One region of the Pseudomonas sp. TWI628 genome, then DNA from elsewhere that is predicted to be linked to it. Evidence: predicted binding sites of a transcription regulator. Region 1 holds the regulator's gene; each other region holds the start of a gene.
What was found. The regulator FliA, encoded in region 1, starts transcription of late flagellar genes. The targets are predictions, from matches to a motif close to CTAAAGTTTNNNNNNNNNNNGCCGNTAA.
Positions count from the first base shown of each region.

Region 2: the regulator FliA is predicted to act here: its motif matches at 3,500-3,527, upstream of ABE528_RS16820 (methyl-accepting chemotaxis protein).
Region 3: the regulator FliA is predicted to act here: its motif matches at 2,933-2,960, upstream of ABE528_RS25940 (methyl-accepting chemotaxis protein).
Region 4: the regulator FliA is predicted to act here: its motif matches at 3,718-3,745, upstream of ABE528_RS16085 (methyl-accepting chemotaxis protein).

Region 1 is NZ_JBDJMM010000004.1:87,837-93,493, forward strand. Features, by position in the region: gene flhA (flagellar biosynthesis protein FlhA) at 1-176, shown strand, start outside; gene flhF (flagellar biosynthesis protein FlhF) at 188-1,495, shown strand; gene fleN (flagellar synthesis regulator FleN) at 1,589-2,422, shown strand; gene fliA (RNA polymerase sigma factor FliA) at 2,419-3,159, shown strand; gene ABE528_RS04370 (chemotaxis response regulator CheY) at 3,264-3,638, shown strand; gene ABE528_RS04375 (protein phosphatase CheZ) at 3,658-4,446, shown strand; gene ABE528_RS04380 (chemotaxis protein CheA) at 4,459-5,657, shown strand, end outside.
Region 2 is NZ_JBDJMM010000020.1:24,995-30,651, reverse strand. Features, by position in the region: gene trmA (tRNA (uridine(54)-C5)-methyltransferase TrmA) at 1-865, shown strand, start outside; gene pcaG (protocatechuate 3,4-dioxygenase subunit alpha) at 999-1,604, opposite strand; gene pcaH (protocatechuate 3,4-dioxygenase subunit beta) at 1,615-2,334, opposite strand; gene ABE528_RS16825 (neutral zinc metallopeptidase) at 2,523-3,416, shown strand; gene ABE528_RS16820 (methyl-accepting chemotaxis protein) at 3,613-5,532, shown strand; gene ggt (gamma-glutamyltransferase) at 5,590-5,657, opposite strand, start outside.
Region 3 is NZ_JBDJMM010000045.1:9,799-15,455, forward strand. Features, by position in the region: gene ABE528_RS25925 (methyl-accepting chemotaxis protein) at 171-2,108, opposite strand; gene ABE528_RS25930 (cell division protein ZapA) at 2,217-2,519, opposite strand; gene ABE528_RS25935 (hypothetical protein) at 2,516-2,746, opposite strand; gene ABE528_RS25940 (methyl-accepting chemotaxis protein) at 3,023-4,648, shown strand; gene gbcB (glycine-betaine demethylase subunit GbcB) at 4,687-5,657, opposite strand, start outside.
Region 4 is NZ_JBDJMM010000019.1:4,254-9,910, forward strand. Features, by position in the region: gene ABE528_RS16070 (hypothetical protein) at 178-378, shown strand; gene ABE528_RS16075 (inorganic phosphate transporter) at 695-2,167, shown strand; gene ABE528_RS16080 (helicase HerA-like domain-containing protein) at 2,226-3,701, opposite strand; gene ABE528_RS16085 (methyl-accepting chemotaxis protein) at 3,868-5,657, shown strand, end outside.

The DNA.
Region 1 (5,657 bases):
GCCAGCGCCAGGAAATGCAAGGCCAACCGGCCATTCTCCTGGTAGCTGGCCCGATCCGTGCCATGCTGTCGCGCTTCGGCCGCCTGGCTGTACCGAATTTGCATGTTCTGGCGTATCAGGAAATACCGGATAACAAGCAAGTCACCATCGTTGCCACAGTGGGCCCCAACGGCTGAGGTAGTGGGTTATGCAAGTCAAGCGTTTTTTCGCCGCCGATATGCGTCAGGCCATGAAGCTGGTTCGTGATGAGCTGGGCTCCGATGCCGCCATCATCGGCAACCGCCGCATCGCCGGCGGTGTCGAACTGACCGCCGCGCTGGACTACAAACTGTCCGCGCTGGCCCCGCGCGTGCCCAACGCCGAACTGGAAGAAGAGCTGCGCAAGACCCAGTCGCGCATCGCCACTGCCCAGGCCGAGCTGGACAACCGCGCCGAGGCCAGCGAAGGCAACCGCCAATTGTTCGCCGGCCAGTCGTTGACCGCGGCCGAGCCATTGGTCGAGCCGCACGTCGACTTGCCGCCTCCAGCGCCTGCGCCAGCGCAGCCGGCTGTTGACCCGCGCCTGTTCGATGCCATGCGTTCGGAACTGTCGGGCCTGCGCGAGCTGCTTGAAGTGCAGCTCGGCTCGCTGGCCTGGAACCAGCTGCAGGGCAGCAAGCCGGCGCAGGCCAACCTCTGGCGTCGCCTGCAACGTATCGGCCTGTCCGGCCCGATCGCCCGCGAGCTGCTCGACCTGACCAGTGAAATCCAGGAGCCGCGCCAGGCCTGGCGCATGCTGCTGGCGCACCTGGCGCGAATGATCGACGTGCCACAGATCGAACCGATCGAAGAGGGCGGCGTGATCGCCATGGTCGGCCCGGCCGGCATGGGCAAGACCACCACCCTGGCCAAGCTGGCAGCACGCTATGTGCTCAAGTACGGCCCGCAGAACCTGGCCCTGGTGAGCATGGACAGTTTCCGCATCGGTGCCCAGGAGCAGCTTAAGACCTTGGGGCGCATCCTCAATGTGCCGGTTACCTATGTCGACCCGGGCCAGTCGCTGGCAGCAGCGCTGGAGCCGCTGCTGCGCAAGCGCGTGGTGCTGATCGATACTGCCGGCCTGCAGGCCAGTGACCCGGCCCTGCGCATGCAACTGGAAACCCTGGCCGGGCGTGGCATTGCCGCGAAGAACTACCTGGTGCTGGCCACCACCAGCCAGAAGCAGGTGCTGACGGCTGCCTATCACAGCTACAAGCGCTGCGGCCTGGCCGGCTGCATCCTGACCAAACTTGATGAAACGGCGAGCCTCGGCGATGTGCTGAGCCTGGCCATCAGTCATGAACTGCCCGTGGCCTACCTCACCGACGGCCCGCGCATTCCTGACGACCTGCACCTGCCGCGCCCGCACCAGCTGGTGACTCGCGCAGTCAACGTGCAGTTGCAGGACGAGCCCAGCGAAGAGGCGATGGCCGACATGTTCGCTGATCTCTACCACAATCCGCGACGTGCGGGTTGAGGGGCAAGCGTATGCAAAGTACCTACATTCCGGAGCTGGCTGTCGTGCGCTGCGCGTGGTCTGGGTCCAAGCGAGACAAGGTAAACAACGAACATGGGTAGCATGCATCCCGTACAGGTGATCGCCGTAACCGGTGGCAAAGGTGGCGTCGGCAAGACTAACGTTTCAGTGAACCTGTCACTGGCCTTGGCCGAACTTGGCCGCCGGGTGATGCTGCTGGACGCCGACCTCGGCCTGGCCAACGTCGATGTTTTGCTCGGGCTGACGCCCAAGCGCACCCTGGCTGATGTCATCGAGGGCCGCTGCGAACTGCGTGACGTGCTGTTGCAGGGGCCTGGCGGTGTGCGCATCGTGCCGGCCGCCTCCGGCACCCAGAGCATGGTGCACCTGGCCCCGGCCCAGCATGCCGGGCTGATCCAGGCCTTCAGCGAAATCGGCGACAACCTCGACGTGTTGGTGATCGACACGGCTGCAGGTATCGGTGACTCGGTAGTCAGTTTTGTCCGCGCCGCCCAGGAAGTGCTGCTGGTGGTGTGTGACGAGCCGACCTCGATCACCGACGCCTACGCGTTGATCAAGCTGCTCAACCGCGACTACGGCATGAACCGCTTCCGCGTGCTGGCCAACATGGCGCAGAGCCCGCAGGAAGGGCGCAACCTGTTCGCCAAGTTGACCAAGGTCACCGACCGCTTCCTTGACGTCGCCCTGCAATACGTCGGCGCCGTGCCCTACGACGAGAGCGTGCGCAAGGCGGTGCAGAAGCAGCGCGCAGTGTACGAAGCCTTCCCTCGCTCCAAGTGTGCCCTGGCCTTCAAGGCCATCGCGCAGAAGGTCGACAGTTGGCCGCTGCCAGCCAACCCGCGCGGGCACCTGGAGTTCTTCGTCGAGCGCCTGGTGCAACCCACCAGCGCAGGACCCGTGCTATGAATGCGAGCGGTTTCAAGATGTACAGCAAGGCGTCGAAAGACGCCCAGTTCGAGCTGGTGGATCGCTACGCGCCGCTGGTCAAGCGCATTGCCTACCACCTGCTGGCACGCCTGCCGGCCAACATCCAGGTCGAAGACCTGATCCAGGCCGGCATGATCGGCCTGCTGGAAGTGGCCAACAAGTACGACGCCAGCAAGGGTGCCAGCTTCGAAACCTACGCCGGCATCCGCATCCGCGGGGCGATGCTCGACGAGGTCCGCAAGGGCGATTGGGCACCGCGTTCGGTGCACCGCAATACGCGCATGGTCAGTGATGCGATGCGTGCCGTGGAAGCAAGAACTGGCCGCGACGCTAAAGATCATGAAGTTGCTGCCGAACTCCAATTGAGTCTCGATGATTACTACGGGATCTTGAACGATACCTTGGGTAGCCGCCTGTTCAGTTTCGACGACCTGTTGCAGGACGGCGAACACGAAGGGCTGCACGAGGACGGCGCCAGTGGCCAGGTCGAGCCGTCGCGCGATCTGGAGGACGAGCGCTTCCAGGCTGCCCTGACCGATGCGATCGCCAACCTGCCGGAGCGTGAGCGCCTGGTGCTGGCGCTGTACTACGACGAAGAGCTGAACCTCAAGGAAATTGGTGAGGTGCTGGGGGTCAGCGAATCGCGTGTCAGCCAGTTGCACAGCCAGTGTGCCGCGCGCCTGCGCAGCCGCCTGGGGGAATGGCGGGCACGTTGAGCCCGGGGTCGTTGCAGTCGTTTTCCACGTTGTACCGAATTTGAATACGCGTGCTCGGGGCCGAGCGCGTTTGAGACTGCTTGGAGGTCTACTTGAACAAAGACATGAAAATCCTCATCGTTGACGACTTTTCGACGATGCGGCGGATCATCAAGAACCTGTTGCGTGACCTGGGCTTCACCAACACCGATGAAGCCGACGACGGCACTACCGCGCTGCCGATGCTCGAAAGCGGCCATTACGACTTCCTGGTGACCGACTGGAACATGCCGGGCATGTCCGGTATCGATTTGCTGCGCAAGGTGCGTGCCCACGATCGCCTGAAGACCATGCCGGTGCTGATGGTGACCGCCGAAGCCAAGCGCGACCAGATCATCGAAGCGGCCCAGGCCGGCGTCAATGGCTATGTGGTCAAGCCGTTCACCGCCCAGGTGCTCAAAGAAAAGATCGAGAAGATCTTCGAACGCGTCAACGGCTGAGTCACGTCAGGGGGGCGCCATGGAATCAACACAGACGTCTTTGGGGGAGTTCGAGTCGACCCTGAAGAAACATGCCGAGGAACTGGTCGAGAGCCTGGAACGGGGGCGTTTCGGTGAGGCGGTGCAGCTGATTCATCAGCTCAACCAGACCCGCGACCGTGGCCTGTACCAGGAAGTCGGCAAGCTCACGCGTGAACTGCACAGCGCGATCGTCAGCTTCCAGATCGACCCGCAGATGCCGCAGGCCGAGGAAGTCTCGCAGATTACCGATGCCACCGAGCGCCTGTCCTACGTGGTCAAGCTCACCGAGGGTGCCGCCAACCGCACCATGGACCTGGTGGAGGAGAGCACCCCGGTGCTCAACGACCTGGCAGCCGAGGCGCAAGGCCTGAGCGTCGACTGGCAGCGCTTCATGCGCCGCGAAGTCGCAGCGCCGGAGTTTCGCGAGCTGGTCAAGCGCGTCGACAGTTTCCTGACGCACAGCGCCGAGGGTAACCGCAAGGTCGCCGGCCACCTCAATGACATTCTGCTGGCTCAGGACTATCAGGACCTGACCGGCCAGGTGATCAAGCGCGTCACTGCGTTGGTCACCGAAGTAGAAAGCAATCTGCTCAAGCTCGTGCTGATGGCCAGTCAGGTCGACCGTTTTGCCGGTATCGAACATGACCACCAGCAGCTGCGCGCTGAAAAAGATCAAGAAAAACATCCGACTCGGGGTGAAGGTCCGCAGATTCATGCCGATAAGCGTGAAGACGTTGTGTCCGGTCAGGACGACGTCGACGATCTGCTGTCCAGCCTGGGTTTTTAAGGAGCACGTTTAATGAGCTTCGGCGCCGATGAAGAAATCCTTCAGGATTTCCTGGTAGAAGCCGGCGAAATTCTTGAGCAACTGTCCGAGCAACTGGTCGAGCTGGAAAGCCGGCCCGACGATGCCGACCTGCTCAATGCGATCTTTCGCGGTTTCCACACTGTAAAAGGGGGCGCCGGCTTCCTTCAGCTGAACGAGCTGGTGGAGTGCTGCCACATCGCCGAGAACGTGTTCGACATCCTGCGCAAAGGTGAGCGCCGGGTCGACGCGGAACTGATGGACGTGGTGCTTGAGGCACTGGATACGGTCAACAGCATGTTCGGCCAGGTGCGTGAGCGCACTGAAGTGACCGCGGCTACGCCGGAGCTGCTGGCAGCCCTGTCGCGCCTGGCCGAACCTGCCAGCGCCGATGCCCCGGCAGCCGTTGTCGAGGCCGCGCCGGAGCCTGTGGCCGCCGAGGCGGACATCACCGACACCGAGTTCGAACAGCTGCTCGACTCACTCGATGCAGTCAAGGCCGAAGCGGCCGCTGCCCAAGCGCAGATGCAGGGCGAGACCCTGGGCGGCGCGGGTGACGACATCACCGACGCCGAGTTCGAATCGCTGCTCGACCAGCTGCATGGCAAGGGCCAGTTCTCGCCCGAAGTGGCCGCCGTCGAAGCGCTGGCCGATGCCAGCGCGCCGGTGAGCGACGAGATCACCGACGAAGAATTCGAGTCGTTGCTGGACCAGTTGCACGGCAAGGGCACCTTCCAGGCCGATGCCTTGCCGGCGGCCAGCGCTGCAGTGCAAAGCGTTGTCGCACCCGCCAGCAGTGACGAGATCTCTGAGCACGAGTTTGAAGCATTGCTCGACCAGTTGCACGGCAAGGGCAAGTTCACTGGTGAAGCCGTTGCTGGCGAAGCACCTGCCGCCGTGGCAGCGCCGGTTGCGGCCGTGGCTGAGAGCAAACCGGTCGCCAGGCCCGCAGCAGCCCCGGCTGCCGCTGTGCCGGCCGCCGCCAAGCCCGCAGCGCCAGCCCGTACTCCGGCCCCGGCCGCGGAAAAGCATGCCAGCGAAGCGGAAACCACCGTGCGCGTCGACACTGCGCGCCTGGACGAGATCATGAACATGGTCGGCGAACTGGTGCTGGTGCGTAACCGCCTGGTGCGCCTGGGCCTGAACAGCGGCGACGAGGCCATGTCCAAGGCCGTGTCCAACCTCGACGTGGT
Region 2 (5,657 bases), on a different contig from region 1:
CGACGACTTCCCCATCGCCAGCCAACGCATCAATGAGCTGATGCCGCGCCTGAAAGCCGCTTGGCAGGCCAGCGAGGAACTGGGCAATCGCCTGTTCCAGGTGGAGTTCCTCACCACCCTGGCCGGCGACGCCATGGTCACGATGTGCTACCACCGCCCGCTGGACGAAGCTTGGGAAGTGGCTGCCCGTCAGCTGGCCGAAGACCTCGGCGTGAGCGTGATCGGCCGTTCGAAGGGCAAGCGCCTGGTGATCGGCCGCGACTATGCGGTGGAAAAGCTCGATGTCGCCGGTCGCGTATTCAGCTACCGCCAGCCAGAAGGCGCGTTCACCCAGCCCAACGGCGCGGTGAACCAGAAGATGCTGAGCTGGGCGTTCGAGGCTATCGGCGAGCGTGAGGACGACTTGCTGGAGCTGTATTGCGGCAACGGCAACTTCACCCTGCCGCTGGCCACCCGCGTGCGCCAGGTGCTGGCCACCGAGATCAGCAAGACCTCGGTCAATGCCGCGCTGAGCAACCTTGACGAGAACGCTGTGGATAACGTGCGGCTGGTGCGCCTGTCGGCGGAAGAGCTGACCCAGGCGCTGAACGAGGTGCGGCCGTTCCGCCGGCTGGAAGGGATCGACCTGAAAAGCTACGAGTTCGGCACCGTGTTCGTCGACCCGCCGCGGGCAGGGATGGACCCGGACACCTGCGAACTGACCCGGCGTTTTGAAAGGATTCTGTACATCTCGTGCAATCCGGAGACGCTGGCGGCGAACATTGCCCAGTTGCAGGACACGCACCGCATCGAGCGTTGTGCGCTGTTCGACCAGTTCCCCTACACCCACCATATGGAAAGTGGCGTCCTGCTGGTTCGGCGCTGACTTTCAGATCGCCGGGGCTGCCTTGCAGCCCATCGCCGGCAAGCGCGGCTCCCACCTTGATCGGCGTACACCGGCCAATGTGGGAGCCGCGCTTGCCGGCGATGGGCCGCAAAGCGGCCCCAAAAATCTTGAATCAGAAGTCGAAGAAGACCGTCTCCCCTTCCCCCTGAATACGGATATCGAAGCGATACGCCGTCTTCCCATCTACCTCGCAACGCTTGGCAATCAAGGTCTCGCGGCGCTGCGGCTGCTCGATCAGGTTGAGCACCGGGCACTTGGCATTGGCCTGGGCCTCATCATCGAAATACAGGCGCGTGTGCAGATGGATGTTGATCCCCCGGGCAAACAGGCTGATGTTGATGTGCGGCGCCATTGGCACGCCCGCAGCATTGTTCACCACACCTGGCTTGACCGTGTGCACAGTCCACTCACCGGCATCGAAGGTGGTGGCGGTGCGGCCAAAGCTGTTGAAGGCGTTTTCCAGGTTGTAGGCATCCTGGTACTGGCCATTGGCGTCGGCCTGCCACAGTTCCAGGAACGAATCACGCACCAGGTGGCCATTGCCGTCATACACCTGGCCGATCAACAGGATGTGCTCACCCGGGGCGTCTGGTTTGGCCAGGCGGTTCCAGATTTCCTGATCACGGGTCGGGTTACCGGCCGCTTCCAGGGCCAGGCCGATGTGCACGTAGGGGCCGGCGGTCTGCGAGGGGGTTTCCGGCAGCAGTTCGATTGGCATGGCGGGGTCCTCAGCAGTTTTCGAAGTGGGTCTTGCGCTGGCCGCGCAGCACGATGTCGAAGCGGTACGCCAGGCAGTCCATCGGGTTGGCGTTGCTCATGTCGAGCTTGGCGATCAACTGCTGGACGGCTTCAGGGTTGGCGATCGACTTGACGATCGGGCACATCGGGATCAGCGGGTCACCTTCGAAATACAACTGGGTGATCAGCTTGGTGGCGATCGACGGGCCGCTGATGGCGAAGTGGATGTGCGCCGGGCGCCAGTCGTTCGGGCCGTTGCGCCATGGGTACGGGCCCGGCTTGATGGTGCGGAAGCTGTAGTAGCCGTCGCGGTCGGTCAGGCAACGTCCGACGCCACCGAAGTTCGGGTCCAGCGGCGCCAGGTAGCGGTCGTTCTTGTGGCGATAGCGGCCACCGGCGTTGGCTTGCCACATCTCCACCAGGGTATTCGGCACAGGCTTGCCGTACTGGTCGACGACGCGGCCGGCAACGATGATGCGCTCGCCGATCGGCAGGCCACCGTTATTGAAGTTCAGCAGCAGGTCATGGTCATGGGCACCGAAGCCCAGGTGGGAAAAGTCCGGGCCGGTGGTTTCGCTGATCGACTGCGGGATGCTGACCAGTGCCTGGCGCGGCGAGCGGGCAATGGAAGTCTTGTAGTCGGGCGTCAGGGCCTTGGGGTGCCAGTTGCGATCACGGATCACAAAGCGGCTGTTGTCCTGGGCGGGCATGCCGGATTCCTCTCTTGGAATTATGAAAACGCCTGTACACGGCAGGCGGACTTGCAGTTTCAGATAGGTCGCGCGGGATGAATATTGAAATCAGCCGCCAATTACATAACCGAATGGTTATGTATTAGTGGCTTTGCCTGGGGTGATCTAATCTTTATCCCCATGTTTCACGCTCTGGAGAGCACCTCATGGAATGGCGAAAAGGCCGGCGCAGCGACAACGTGGTCGATGCTCGCGGCGAAGGTGGCGGTGGCGGTGGCATGCGCTTTGGCGGCGGCAAGGGGTTGGGGCTCGGCGCAGTGCTGCTGATCGTCGGCATCGGCTGGCTGACCGGCCAGGACCCCTTGCAGATCCTTGGCCAGCTCGCCGGGCAGATGGATCAACAGCAACAGCAAGCAGCGCCGAGCGGTGCTGGCGGCAAGGCACCGCCGGCCAACGACGAACAAGCGCAGTTCGTCGCCTCGATCCTCGGCGACACGGAAGACACCTGGAAGGCCCTGTTTGCCCAGGCCGGCAAGCAGTACCGCGACCCCAAGCTGGTGCTGTTCAGCGGCCAGGTGAATTCGGCCTGCGGCTTTGCTTCCGCAGCAGTCGGGCCGTTCTATTGCCCGGCCGATCAGCGGGTCTACCTGGACATGTCGTTCTTCCGCGAAATGGAAACCCGCTTCGCTGCGGCCGGCGACTTCGCCCAGGCCTACGTGATCGCCCACGAGATCGGCCACCACGTGCAGACCTTGCTGGGTGTATCGGCCAAGGTCGATGCCGCACGGCGCAACGGCCAGCGCATGGAAGGCGACAATGGCCTGCTGGTGCGCCAGGAACTGCAGGCTGACTGCCTGGCCGGCGTGTGGGCGTATCAGGCGCAGAAGCGGCTGAACTGGCTGGAGCCGGGTGATGTTGAAGAGGCGCTGAATGCGGCCAATGCCATTGGTGATGACCGCCTGCAGCAGCAGGGTCAAGGGCGCGTGGTGCCCGATTCGTTCACCCATGGCACCTCGGCGCAGCGGGTGCGCTGGTTCAAGGCCGGGTTTGCCCAAGGGAATGTGAACAGCTGCGATACCTTCGGCGCGCGTAGCCTTTGAAATCCTGGGGTCCGCTTTGCGGCCCTCAGCGATCTCCAAAACGCAAACGTTTTCACAACATTGCAAATCAGCTGAAAAAGCGATTCAGCTTTCGCTGTGCCGTGCCGATAACACCTGCACGAATCAGCGGGCCCCAGAACAACAACGCCCTGCGATTGATGATCAAGTGAGCGAATGAATTTTCTGGAGAGCGTGCATGAACAGCTGGTTTGCCAACATCAGCGTCAACCTCAAACTTGGCCTGGGCTTCGGCCTGGTGCTGTTTCTAACCGGCCTGCTGGCCCTGACTGGCTGGACCAGCCTGGGCAGCCTGATTGACCGCAGCAACTGGATGGGCGACATCGGCCAGCTCAACAAGGACCTGACCGACCTGCGCATTGCGCGCCTGCAATACATGATCGCCAATGGCGATGACGCCGCCGCTGCCAACACCCAGGCCAAGCTCGACGCCTTCAGCAAGCAGCAGCAATACCTGGTCACCACTTTCACCAGCCCGGCCAACGTCGCGCTGCTCAAGGAGCTGGGGCAAACCATCAGCGAGTACAAGGTGTCGCTGAACAAGATGCGCGCCGGCTACAAGAGCTCGCTGGCTGCCCGTGATGCGATGAACGTGTCGGCCGCCAAGGCCGATGACGCCATGGAATCGCTCAGCCAGGACGTCATGTCCCGTCCCGAGGTCGACAGCGTGCGCCTGGCCCAGTACCAGCTGATCAGCAAGGCACGCCAGCAATTGCTGCAAGTGCGCGTCGACGTGCGCGGCTACATCGCCGACAACACCAGCGCCAACGAGCAGGCCGCCCTGCGCCAGCTGGAAGGTGCGCTGGCCGATATCGACAACCTCAAGCGCCAGCTGCCAGCTGAAGCCACCCGCGTGCAGCAGTTCGAGCAATCGGTGCAGGCCTACCGCGATGCCGTGCGCCAGTTCCGCGATGCGGTCGCCGAAATCACCGTCGCCCGCGCAGAAATGACCGTGCAGGGTGCCGATATCGTCAAGCGCAGCGACGCGCTGTACAGCATCCAGCTGGAACGCCGCGATGCCGAGAGCGCCCAGGCCCGCAGCCTGCAGGCCATCGCCACGCTGCTGGCCCTGCTGGCTGGTGTCATCGCCGCCGTGGTCATCACCCGCCAGATCACCCGCCCGCTGCGCGATACCCTGCAAGCGGTGGAACGCATCGCCGGTGGCGACCTGACCCACGACCTGCGCGTCACCCGCCGCGACGAAATCGGCGTGCTGCAACAAGGCATCGCACGCATGGGCACGACCCTGCGCGAGCTGATCAGCGGCATCCGTGACGGCGTCACCCAGATCGCCAGCGCCGCCGAAGAGCTGTCGGCGGTGACCGAACAGACCAGCGCCGGTGCCAACAGCCAGAAGGTCGAAACCGACCAGGTGGCCACCGCCATGCATGAAATGGCCGCTACCGTTCAGGAAGTGGCGCGCAACGCCGAGCAGGCTTCCCATGCCGCCACCGGTGCCGACGACGAGGCCCGTGCCGGTGACCGCGTGGTTGGCGAGGCGATCAGCCAGATCGAACGCCTGGCCGAGGAAGTGCACCGCTCCACCGAGGCCATGAACCTGCTGCAGCAGGAAAGCCAGAAGATCGGCAGCGTGATGGACGTGATCAAGTCGGTGGCCGAGCAGACCAACCTGCTGGCGCTCAACGCCGCGATCGAAGCGGCCCGTGCCGGTGAAGCCGGCCGTGGTTTTGCCGTGGTCGCCGACGAAGTACGTGGCCTGGCCCAGCGTACGCAGAAGTCCACCGAAGAGATCGAAGAACTGGTGGCCAGCCTGCAGCACGGCACTCTGCAGGTGGCCAATGCCATGCAGGGCAGCCGCACCTTGACCGACAGCAGTGTGGAGCTGGCGCGCAAGGCTGGTGCTTCGCTGGAGAACATCACCAGCACGGTGTCGAGCATCCAGTCGATGAACCAGCAGATCGCGGCGGCGGCCGAGCAGCAGAGTGCGGTGGCTGAAGAAATCAGCCGCAGCATCCTGAATGTACGGGATGTGTCGGAGCAGACCGCGGCGGCCAGTGATGAGACGGCGGCGTCCAGCGTAGAACTGGCGCGCCTGGGAGGTCACTTGCAGATGCTGGTCAGCCAGTTCCGCGTCTGACCTTCAGATCGCATTCGCGGGTAAACCCGCGAATGCGTCAGCACTGCCTATGCAGCGTTACTTGACGATCATCCCCACCCCGCGCCCGCGCGGATCGGACGCAGTCTCAAGCTGTGCCCCGTTCA
Region 3 (5,657 bases), on a different contig from region 1:
TCTACATCCTCAGGTTAAGTCATTCATTGCGCTCATGCATTTCAATAGGAATGCCATAGCCTAATGCGAGGCGGCTTCCACACGTTCACCAACGCCCTTGAGCTTGGTGTAACACCTGTATACGCCGCTTCGCTAGCGATGCGAACTCGAATCGCTTTCTTGCTTGCAATTCAGAGTTTGAACCCGCCCATCTGCCGCGCCAGATCATCAGCCAGACAACGAAGCGCCTGGCACTCCTCCCGGCAGCCCTGCACCTCGGCCGCCGTCTCTCGCGCCAGGTCGGAAATCCCTTGCACCGTGCGGTTGATCTCCTCGGTCACCGCCGACTGCTCCTCGGTCGCCGTGGCCACCTGGTGGTTCATGTCGCTGATGTGCTCGACCTGATCGGTAATCGCGCCTAACGAGGCGCCGGTACGCTGGCTCGACTCCACACCACTGCCTGTAGCCTGTTGCCCGGCGTGCATCGAGCTCACTGCCGAACCCGCACCCTGCTTGAGGCGCTGGATCATCTGCTGCACTTCATCGGTGGACAGCTGCGTACGCCGGGCCAACGTCCGCACTTCATCTGCCACCACGGCAAACCCACGGCCCATCTCGCCAGCCCTGGCCGCTTCAATGGCAGCGTTCAGCGCCAACAGGTTGGTCTGTTCGGAAATACTGCGAATCACCGCCAATACCTGGTCGATCGAGGCGACTTCATCGGCCAACTGGCTGACCGCATCGGCAGCCTTGCCGATATCCCCCGACATGCCCTCGATACCCTGGATCGAGCGCCGCACCACCTCGCGTGCCTGCAGGGCCTCATCCCGCGCCGATTGCGATGCCTGCGCCGCATCGCCAGCGTTGCGGGCGATGTCCTGCACAGTCAGGCCCATCTCCTGCACGGCGGTGGCGACCATCTCGGTCATTTCCTGCTGCCGACCGGAGCGCTCGGCGGTGTTATCCACCACCTGGGTCACCTGCTCTACTGCCTGGTGCAGGCGTTCGCTGGTGCGCAACACTTCGCCGATCAGGCCACGCTGGCTGTCGAGGAAGCGATTGAAGCCACGGGCCAGATCACCCAGTTCATCCTGACGGGCGTCATCCAGGCGATGGCTGAGGTCGCCACCGCCACTGCCGATCTGTACCAGCGCTGCGGTGACGCGACGGATCGGGCGCACCAGGCCACGCGCCAGCAGCACCACCAGCAGCAGCGACACAAGGGCCACGCTGCCGCCGATCAGGCTGGTCAGCCCCACCGTCTGGTGCATCTGCGCGTAAATTTCCTCCTCAGGTACCTCAGCCACCAGGGTCCAGTTGAGGTCGCGCAAAGGCAGGCCGAGCGCCAGGTAGCTTTCACCGTCGCGGTTGAAGCGGCTGCTGCGCAGGCCTTCGCCATCGGTCATCACCGCCTTGGCAGCGTCTGCGCCGAGTTGTTCGGCGAGCTGACGCTTGCCGCTGAAGGCCGCGTCCGGGTGCACCTGGATCAGCCCATCGTTGCGCACCAGGAACACCTTGCCGTGCTCGCCGAAACTGAAGTCGTGGATGAGTTTCGACAGTTCGGTCATGCGCAGGCCCATACCGGCCACGCCGACCAGCTTGCCGGCCTTTTCCACCCGGTAATCGATAAACAGCGCCAGTTCGCCCGTCGCATGATCGATATCGATATTCACCAGGCGTTCGGCGCCGCTGTCGATGTAGCCGTAGAACCACTTGTCATTGGGGTTGCCGCGACTGAGCACGCGGTCCAGGCCAACCTCGTTGTAGTAGTTGCCCGTTTCGGTCGAGGCGAACAGCGTAGTGAACGCATGGTTGCGTTCCTTGGCGGCCTGCAGGTATTCGAGGAATTGCGGGGCTTGAGCGGGGTCTTCGCCAGCGGCAAGCCAATCGCGCAGCAGCGTATTACCGGCAATGTCGGCGGCAGCCACCAACGGCTGGCCGAGCATGCGCTCGATGTCGTTGCGGATGGCTTGGATGCTGGCCGGCAATGCGGTGTCGACCAGGTAACGTTCGGTCAGGCGGTTGAGTGCCACCGTGAAAATGATCACCACCACCAGAATGCTCGCCAGCAAGGCAGCGCCCATGCTTGCAATCAATTGCCACTGGATGCTCTTACGCCAGATACGCATGCCCCTGCTCCCCGCTAATTATTGTTTTGCGGGAAGTGTATACACTTGCGTATTCAGTTAATCCAGTGATCTGGAACAATGGGGCCGCACGGCGACCCCGAAGATGCGTCAGGACTCAGCGATAGTCTTGACGATGGCGTCCACCGTGGCGTCGATCTGCGCCTGGGTACGCGCGAGGGTCTGCTGGTGTTCCTTTTGCAGTTCGACCTGCTTGGAACACAGATTCAGCGCGGCCAGCACCAACAGCTTGTCGCCGATCAGGGTCGGGTACTGGCGCTTGGTTTCGTTCAGCGCGGTGTTGAGCATCCGCACTGCCTGGGCCAAGGTTTCTTCCTGGCCTTCGGGCGCCTTGATCGAATAGTCGCTGCCGAGGATCGACACGACATTGATCGGCTGCGCTTGCAGTCTCATGCGCCGACGACGCCAGCACTGGCGCGGTCAACCAGCGCCTGGATGCGCGCCGCGGTGGCGCCGTGCTTCTCTTCCTGCTCCATCAGCGACAGCTGCAGGTTTTCGTTTTCTTCCTTGGCCTGGGCCAGTGCCTGGCCGAGGGTGGTGTTCTGCTCGGTGAGTTGAGCGTTTTTCTGCATCAGGTCGCTGACCAGTTGCTCGAGTTGATTCAGGGAGGCTTCCAGCATGGGTCTATCTCGGGTTGTTGCAAAGGGCGCACACGATAAAGAAAAGCGTGAGCCCCCGCCATTAAATATCGGACTCTTAAGGTTTCTACCCCGCAGATTGACAGGGTATCGGGCCCCTTGTTCCGACCTGGGTCAACCGCCGGTCAGGTAACCGGGCAGCGAGCTGAAAACTTTCATCTGGTCATCCTCAAGACTGCTCAGTCACGACCGATAGACAGGTAGGTCATATTCCGTCGCACGGACCGCGCCACCACACCTCCTGCCTGGACTCTCTCCATGTCACTACGCAACATGAACATCGCCCCGCGCGCGTTGCTCGGGTTCGCCCTGATTGGCGTACTCATGCTCGGCCTCGGTATTTTCTCGCTCATGCAGATGGGCAACATCCGACAGGCCGGCGTGACCATCGAAGTCAACAGCGTACCCAGCATCAAGACGCTCGATGAGCTGGCGGCGCTCAACCTGCGCTTGCGCTCGCTGTCTTACCGGCTGCTGCTCAACCGCGAACCGGAAACCCAGCGCGACACCCTCAACCTGCTGGACCAGCGCAACGCCCAGATCGAGCGTGCCCGCCAGGTCTATCTGCCAATGATCACGGCAGCCGACGAGCGGGCCGCCTACGAGCAGTACACCCAGCTGCTCAACCAGTACCGCCAGCTCGAATCACGCATGCGCAGCCTGAGCCAGGCCGACCGCCTGGACGAACTGCGTGACTTGCTCAATCGTGACCTGCTGGCCAACTCCGAACAGATCAACAAGGTCATGGAGACCCTGGTCCAGATCAATACCGAGCAGACCCGCGTCACCAATGAAACCGCCGCCAACCAGTACGACACCGCGTTCGCCCTGGTAATCGGCCTGTTGATTGCCGCCACTGCGCTGACCTTCCTCTGCGCCTTCCTGCTGACCCGCAGCATCGTCAAGCCGATCGAAGAGGCGCTGCAGGCAGCCGAGCAGGTGGCCGACGGCGACCTGACCAAGGTCATCCGCGCCGAAGGCACCGACGAAGCAGCCCGCCTGCAGCGCGCCATGGCCCGCATGCAGGACAAGCTGCGCGATACCCTGCAGCTGATTGCCGGCTCCGCCACCCAGCTCGCCTCGGCGGCCGAGGAGCTGAACTGCGTCACCGACGAAAGCGCCCGCGGCCTGCAGCAGCAGAACAACGAAATCGAACAGGCAGCGACTGCTGTCACCGAGATGACCAGCGCCGTGGAAGAAGTGGCGCGCAATGCGGTCAGTACATCGGAAGCCTCTAGCGAAGCCAGTCGTTCGGCCGGCGACGGTCGTGATCTGGTCATGGAAACCGTGGGTGCCATCGAGCGCATGAGCGGTGACGTGCAGGCCACTGCCAAGCTGATCACTCACCTGGCTGAGCAATCGCGCGACATCGGCAAGGTGCTTGACGTGATTCGCGGCCTGGCCGACCAGACCAACCTGCTGGCACTGAACGCGGCGATCGAGGCGGCACGTGCCGGTGAGGCCGGGCGTGGTTTTGCCGTGGTGGCGGATGAAGTGCGGGCGCTGGCCCACCGTACCCAGCAGTCGACCAGCGAGATCGAGCGCATGATCGGCAGCATTCAGGGCGGTACCGAAGAGGCGGTGGAGTCGATGCGCACCAGCACCGAACGCGCCGAGTCGACACTGAATATCGCCAAGGGTGCGGGCATGGCGCTGGACACCATTGCCGGGGCTGTGGCGCAGATCAACGAGCGTAACCTGGTGATTGCCAGTGCGGCGGAGGAACAGGCCCAGGTAGCGCGGGAAGTGGACCGCAACCTGGTGAACATCAACGACCTGTCGGTGCAGAGTGCTACCGGGGCGCATCAGACCAGCGCGGCGAGTGCCGAGCTGTCGCGCCTGGCGGTCGACCTCAATGGCCTGGTAGCCCGCTTCCGCACCTGAAAAAACTGGGGCCGCTTTGCGGCCCCGGTAATCTCGGATCAGTAATCGATCCGCACATCCCCTTTCGGCACACTGCAGCACGACAGGATGTAGCCCTCGGCTTCGTCTTCCTCGGTAATCCCGCCGTTGTGCTCCATCTCTACCTCGCCGCCCAGCTTGAGCACCTTGCAGGTCCCGCAGATGCCCATGCCACAGGCTTTCGGGATCATCAGGCCCACTTTCGCCGCCGCCGCATGCACGGTCTCGCCCGGGGCAACGCGGATGCTCTTCTCGCTGCCGATGAACTCCACCAGGTTGAGGTCCGAAGCATCCACTTCCGGCGCATCGGCCGCCTGCTCGGCATGCTCCACCGCATCGGCCTTGGCCTCGGCAGGCGTCGCCCCGAACGATTCCTCGTGGTAGTTCTTCATATCGAAGCCGACCGCTTCGAGCATGCGCTTGACCGCGCTCATGTACGGCGTCGGGCCGCAACAGAACACCGTGCGCTCCATGTAGTCCGGCGCAATCAGTTCCATCAGCCGTTGGTTCAGGTAACCGCGGTAACCGGCCCACGGCTCACCCAAGCCATGCTTCTCGCAGATGATGTGCAGGCTGAAGTTGGGAATGCGCGAAGCCATCTGTTCCAGCTCGCGGTGGTAGATGATGTCCTTCGGCGAGCGGGCGCTGTGCACGAACACCATGTCGACGTTGGCGTTGGTGTCGTAGAACCAGCGCGCCATCGACATCACCGGGGTAATGCCCACGCCACCGGAGAGGTACAGCACCTTGCCCGCCGGGAAATCGATGGCGTTGAACAACCCCACCGGGCCGTGCACCGGCAGCTCGGCGCCTTCGTGCATGGTGTCGTGGAGGAAGTTGGACACCAACCCGCCCGGTACACGCTTGACCGTGATCGAGAAGCTGTAGGGCACCGAGGGCGAGCTGGAGATGGTGTACGAACGCATCACCGGCTTGCCTTCGATCTCCAGCTCCAGGGTGACGAACTGCCCGGGCTTGAAGAAGAACATGA
Region 4 (5,657 bases), on a different contig from region 1:
ATAAATAACCCTGTTTGGCGATTTACCGATTGCTATAATCGATTCCGCTGGCCCGGATCGATACGCCGGCAATGCGCAATACTGGCCCGGCTTTCATCCGCCAACCAGCACGTCGTGTGCATGGGCAACTTGCACCTGCATGCAACACCCGCCACTTCTACTCATTCAGGTATTACTGTGACGAAAGATGAACTGCGCGCAGAACTCGAGCGCCAGGCAGAACGTTACAAGGAAGTTTACGGTGGTGAAGTCACCACCTATGCCGCGCAACCGGAACCGGAACGCAAGCCGTGGCGCAAACGTGCCACCGTCCAGGACCAGGCCTTTAGCCAGGAACTGGAAAAAATGGAAAAGGAGCTGCGCAGCGAGCAGCCCTGAGCTGCCCTCTGCACCGCCCCTCACGTCGCGGGCCACCCGCCCTCGACGCGGCCGATCTTTACCGAATGGCCGAGGATGAAATGGAATTACACAAATTTCATACAACCGTTTGAAGCCTTACGGCACAGAGATTTTCCCAGAAATTTAACGAATTTTTGGCGATTTCCTGATTTTTAACGGAACTTTTTCCGCCAGATCCCGTCACCTGCTGGGTTGAGAGCGCGCTCAAAAAGCTGCCATCGGTCAGCAGTGGGTGCATCGATTGCCAAGGTTTTCTGGCATAATCCCGCCCCCCTATGACCGCCAGACAACCTTCATGATCGATTTATTCAGCGGACTGGATGCCTGGGTATTGGTGAGCCTGCTGCTCGCCCTGACCTTCGTGCTCGCATTCGAGTTCATCAATGGCTTTCATGACACCGCAAACGCGGTAGCCACCGTCATCTATACCAAAGCCATGCCACCACACCTGGCCGTGTTCTTCTCCGGGGTATTCAACTTCCTCGGCGTTCTGCTCGGTGGTGTCGGGGTGGCCTACGCCATCGTGCACCTGCTGCCGGTCGAGCTGCTGATCAATGTGAATACCGGGCATGGCCTGGCCATGGTCTTCTCGCTGCTGGCCGCTGCCATCACCTGGAACCTCGGGACCTGGTACTTCGGCATCCCTGCTTCCAGTTCGCACACCCTGATCGGCTCGATCCTTGGCGTGGGCCTGGCCAACGCACTGATCAACGACATCCCGCTGGGCGATGGGGTCAACTGGCAGAAGGCGATCGACATCGCCATGTCGCTGGTGGTCTCGCCGATCGCCGGCTTTGCTGTCGCCGCGCTGGTGCTGGTCGGCCTGAAATGGTGGCGCCCGCTGTCGAAGATGCACAAAACCCCGGACCAGCGCCGCAAGCTCGACGACAAGAAGCACCCACCGTTCTGGAACCGCCTGGTCCTGGTGATTTCGGCCATGGGCGTCAGCTTCGTGCACGGCTCCAACGATGGCCAGAAAGGCATCGGCCTGATCATGCTGGTGCTGATCGGTATCGTACCGGCCAAGTTCGTCCTCGACCTGAACAGCACCACCTACCAGATCGAGCGCACCCGCGACGCCACCCTGCACATGAGCCAGTTCTACCAGCGCAACGCCGCCACCCTGGGCGAGTTCCTGGCACTGGGCAAGGCCAAGTCGACCGACCTGCCGGAGAAGTTCAGCTGCAACCCGCAGCAGACCGAACCGACCATCGCCGCCCTGCAGTCCTCGCTGCAAGGCGTGACCGACTACCACGCGCTGGATGCCGAGAAGCGTGTTGAAGTGCGCCGCTACCTGCTGTGCCTGGACGACACCGCGAAGAAGGTCGGCAAGCTGCCTGGCCTGGAAGCCCGTGAAAAGGCCGACCTCGAGAAGCTGCGCAAGGACCTGACTGCCACCACCGAATACGCCCCGTTCTGGGTGATCGTGGCCGTCGCCCTGGCCCTGGGCCTGGGCACCATGGTCGGCTGGAAGCGCGTGGTGCTGACCGTCGGTGAGAAGATCGGCAAGCAGGGCATGACCTATGCCCAGGGCATGTCGGCGCAGATCACCGCAGCCTGCGCCATCGGCATGGCCAACGTGTTCGCCCTGCCGGTATCGACCACCCACGTGCTGTCGTCTGGTGTTGCCGGCACCATGGTCGCCAACAAGAGCGGCCTGCAAGGCGGCACCGTGAAGACCATCCTGCTGGCCTGGGTCCTGACCCTGCCGGCCTCGATGGGCCTGGCGGCCGGGCTGTTCTGGCTGGCCTCCAAGGCACTGGCCTGAGCGATTGCGCTGCACTGAAAAAGGCGCCTCATGGCGCCTTTTTCGTGGGTGCAGGAAGTTATTTCTTCTTGCTACCCAGCAACGACCCCATCAACCCACGCACCAACTGCCGCCCCAACTGGTTGGCTGCCTGGCGCACCGCCGACTTGATCGCCTGCCCCGCCGCGCTCTGCAAAAAGTCCCCTGCCTTGTCGGCGAAACTCTCTTCATCCGCTTTCGGCACTGGCACCGGCTCCACTGCCTCACCTTTACGCTGAGTCAGCATTTCATAGGCCGACTCCCGGTCAATCGCCTTGTCATAGCGCCCCAGCAAGGGTGAAGCCGCAATCAACGCACTGCGCTCTGCCCCACTCAACGGCCCGATCCGCGATTGCGGTGGTGCGATCAGCACCCGCTGGACCATCGCCGGCGTACCCTTGTCTTCCAGGGTGCCGACCAACGCCTCGCCAATCCCCAGCTCGGTCAGCACCGCCAGGCTGTCGAACGCCGGGTTCGGGCGGAAGCCATCAGCCACGGCCCTGAGCGACTTCTGCTCTTTGGCGGTAAAGGCGCGCAGACCGTGCTGGATACGCAAACCCAACTGGGCCAATACGCTATCGGGCAGATCGCCCGGCGACTGGGTGACGAAATACACCCCAACGCCCTTGGAACGGATCAGCCGCACCACCTGTTCCAGACGGTCCTGCAGCGCTTTCGGCGTGCCGTTGAACAACAGATGCGCCTCATCGAAGAACAGCGCCAGCACCGGTTTGTCGGCATCACCGCGCTCCGGCAACTGCTCGAACAGCTCGGCCAGCAACCACAGCAGGAAGGTCGCGTACACTTTCGGCGCCTCATGCACCAGCCGGCTGGCGTCGAGCAAGTGGATACGCCCACGGCCATCGGTATCCGGCCGCAACAGGTCCTCCAGTTGCAGCGCCGGTTCACCAAACAACGCCTCGGCACCTTGTTGCTCCAGGGTTGCCAGCCGGCGCAGCAAGGCCTGGGTCGAGCCGGTGGTCATCAGCGCGCTGTCTTCGCCGAGCAGTTGCGGGTTGTCCTTCAGGTGCGCCAACAGGGCCTTGAGGTCTTTCAGGTCGAGCAGCAACAAGCCTTCGCGATCCGCCACCTTGAACGCCGCATACAACGCGGCCTGCTGGCTGTCTGTCAATTCCAGCAGGTTGCCGAGCAACAACGGGCCCATTTCACTGAGCGTGGTCCGCAACGGATGACCGGACTGCCCCGCTACATCCCAGAGCGTTACCGGATAGGCTTTTGCCGTGTGCCCGAGCCAGGGCATGCCAGCGATCCGCTCGGCCACTTTGCCTTGTGGCGCACCTGCCGCCCCCAGGCCGCACAGGTCGCCTTTGACGTCTGCCGCGAACACTGCCACGCCAGCATCGCTGAACACCTCCGCCAGGTGCTGCAGGGTCACGGTCTTGCCGGTGCCGGTGGCACCGGCGACCAGGCCATGGCGATTGGCCAGGCGCATGGCTTGCTGCACTGGCTGCCCGCTCGGGTCAGCGCCTACAACTATGGTCGAAGTATCCGACATCTCTCTAATCCCCCGCTCAAGCTTTGGCTTAATTCGGCCGATACCTTTGGGTGATATTCGCCTTAATAGACAGGAGCAACCGAAAAAGGACTTTTCGGGATGTTGCACTGTTTGCAGCGACACCGTGCGAACGCCCGATAAAAACCTTAGCGGAACCGATTACGCCATGAACAAAAACCTGCGTTTCAGCCACAAGATTCTTTTGGCTGCGTCATTGATCGTGATACTCGCCTTCAGCCTGTTCACCCTTTACAACGATTACCTCCAGCGTAATGCGATCCGCGAGAATCTGGAGAATTATCTGGCTGAAATGGGCGAATCCACTTCGACCAACATCCGCAACCTGTTCGATGGCCGTATCAAGCTGGTGGAAAACCTGGCGCAGAACATTGCCCAGCAACCGGCCAACGCCGAAACACTGATGGGCCAGAATGCCCTGATATCGAGCTTCCTCACCGTTTACCTGGGCAAGGTCGATGGTGGTTTCAGCGTGCGTCCAGACACCAAGATGCCTGATGGCTACGACCCGCGCAGCCGCCCTTGGTACAAGGACGGCATGAACGCCCAGGGCACCATTCTCACCGAGCCGTACATCGACATGGCCACCAACAAGATGGTCATCGGCATCATCAGCAAGGTTTCCGCCAGCGTCGGTGTGGTCGGTGGCGACCTGGCCCTCGATGGCCTGGTGCAGATCATCAACTCGCTGAACTTCGGCGGCATGGGTTATGCCTTCCTGGTCAACGACCAGGGCAAGATCCTGGTTCACCCGGACAAGGACCTGGTGATGAAGTCGCTGTCGGACCTGTTCCCACAGGACACGCCGAAACTGTCCGGCGCGCTGACCGAAGTCCGCGCCAATGGCCAGGCCCGCCTGCTGACCTTCACCCCGATCAAGGGCCTGCCCTCGGCCAACTGGTACATCGGCCTGTCAGTGGACAAGGACAAGGCCTTTGCCATGCTCAGCACCTTCCGCACCTCGGCGGTGATCGCCACCTTGGTGGCGGTGGTGATCATCATCGGCCTGCTCGGCCTGCTGATCCGCGTGCTGATGCAGCCGCTGCACACCATGACCCGCGCCATGGAAGACATCGCCGAAGGTGAAGGCGACCTGACCAAGCGCCTGAGCATCCACAACCACGACGAGTTCGGCATCCTCGGCAAGGCCTTCAACCGCTTCGTCGAACGTATCCACGGCTCGATCCGCGAAGTGTCGTCGGCGACCGAGCAGGTCAACGAAGTGGCCCTGCGCGTGATCAGCGCCTCGAACTCGTCGATGGCCAACTCCGACGAGCAGTCCAACCGCACCAACAGTGTCGCCGCGGCCATCAACGAACTCGGCGCCGCCGCCCAGGAAATCGCCGGCAATGCCGCCCAGGCCTCGCAGCACGCAAGCTCTGCGCGCCTGCTGGCCGAGGAAGGCCAACAGGTGGTGGAGCGCAATATCGCCGCGATGAACCGACTGTCCGACCTGATCGTCACCTCGAGCGCACACATCGAGACGCTCAACAGCAAGACCGTGAACATCGGCCAGATCCTCGAAGTGATCACCAGCATTTCCCAGCAGACCAACCTGCTGGCGCTCAATGCCGCGATCGAAGCGGCCCGCGCCGGTGAGGCCGGGCGTGGTTTTGCCGTGGTCGCCGACGAGGTACGCAACCTGGCGCACCGCACCCAGGAGTCGGCGCAGCAGGTGCAGACCATGATCGAAGAGCTGCAGGTCGGCGCCCGCGAGTCGGTTGACACCATGGGCCAGAGCCAGCGCCACAGCCAGGACAGCATGCAGATCGCCAACCAGGCCGGCGAGCGCCTGGACAGCGTGACCGTGCGTATCGGCGAAATCGACGGCATGAACCAGTCGGTGGCCACCGCCACTGAAGAGCAGACCGCCGTGGTCGATTCGATCAACATGGACATCAACGAGATCAACATGCTCAACCAGGAAGGTGTCGAGAA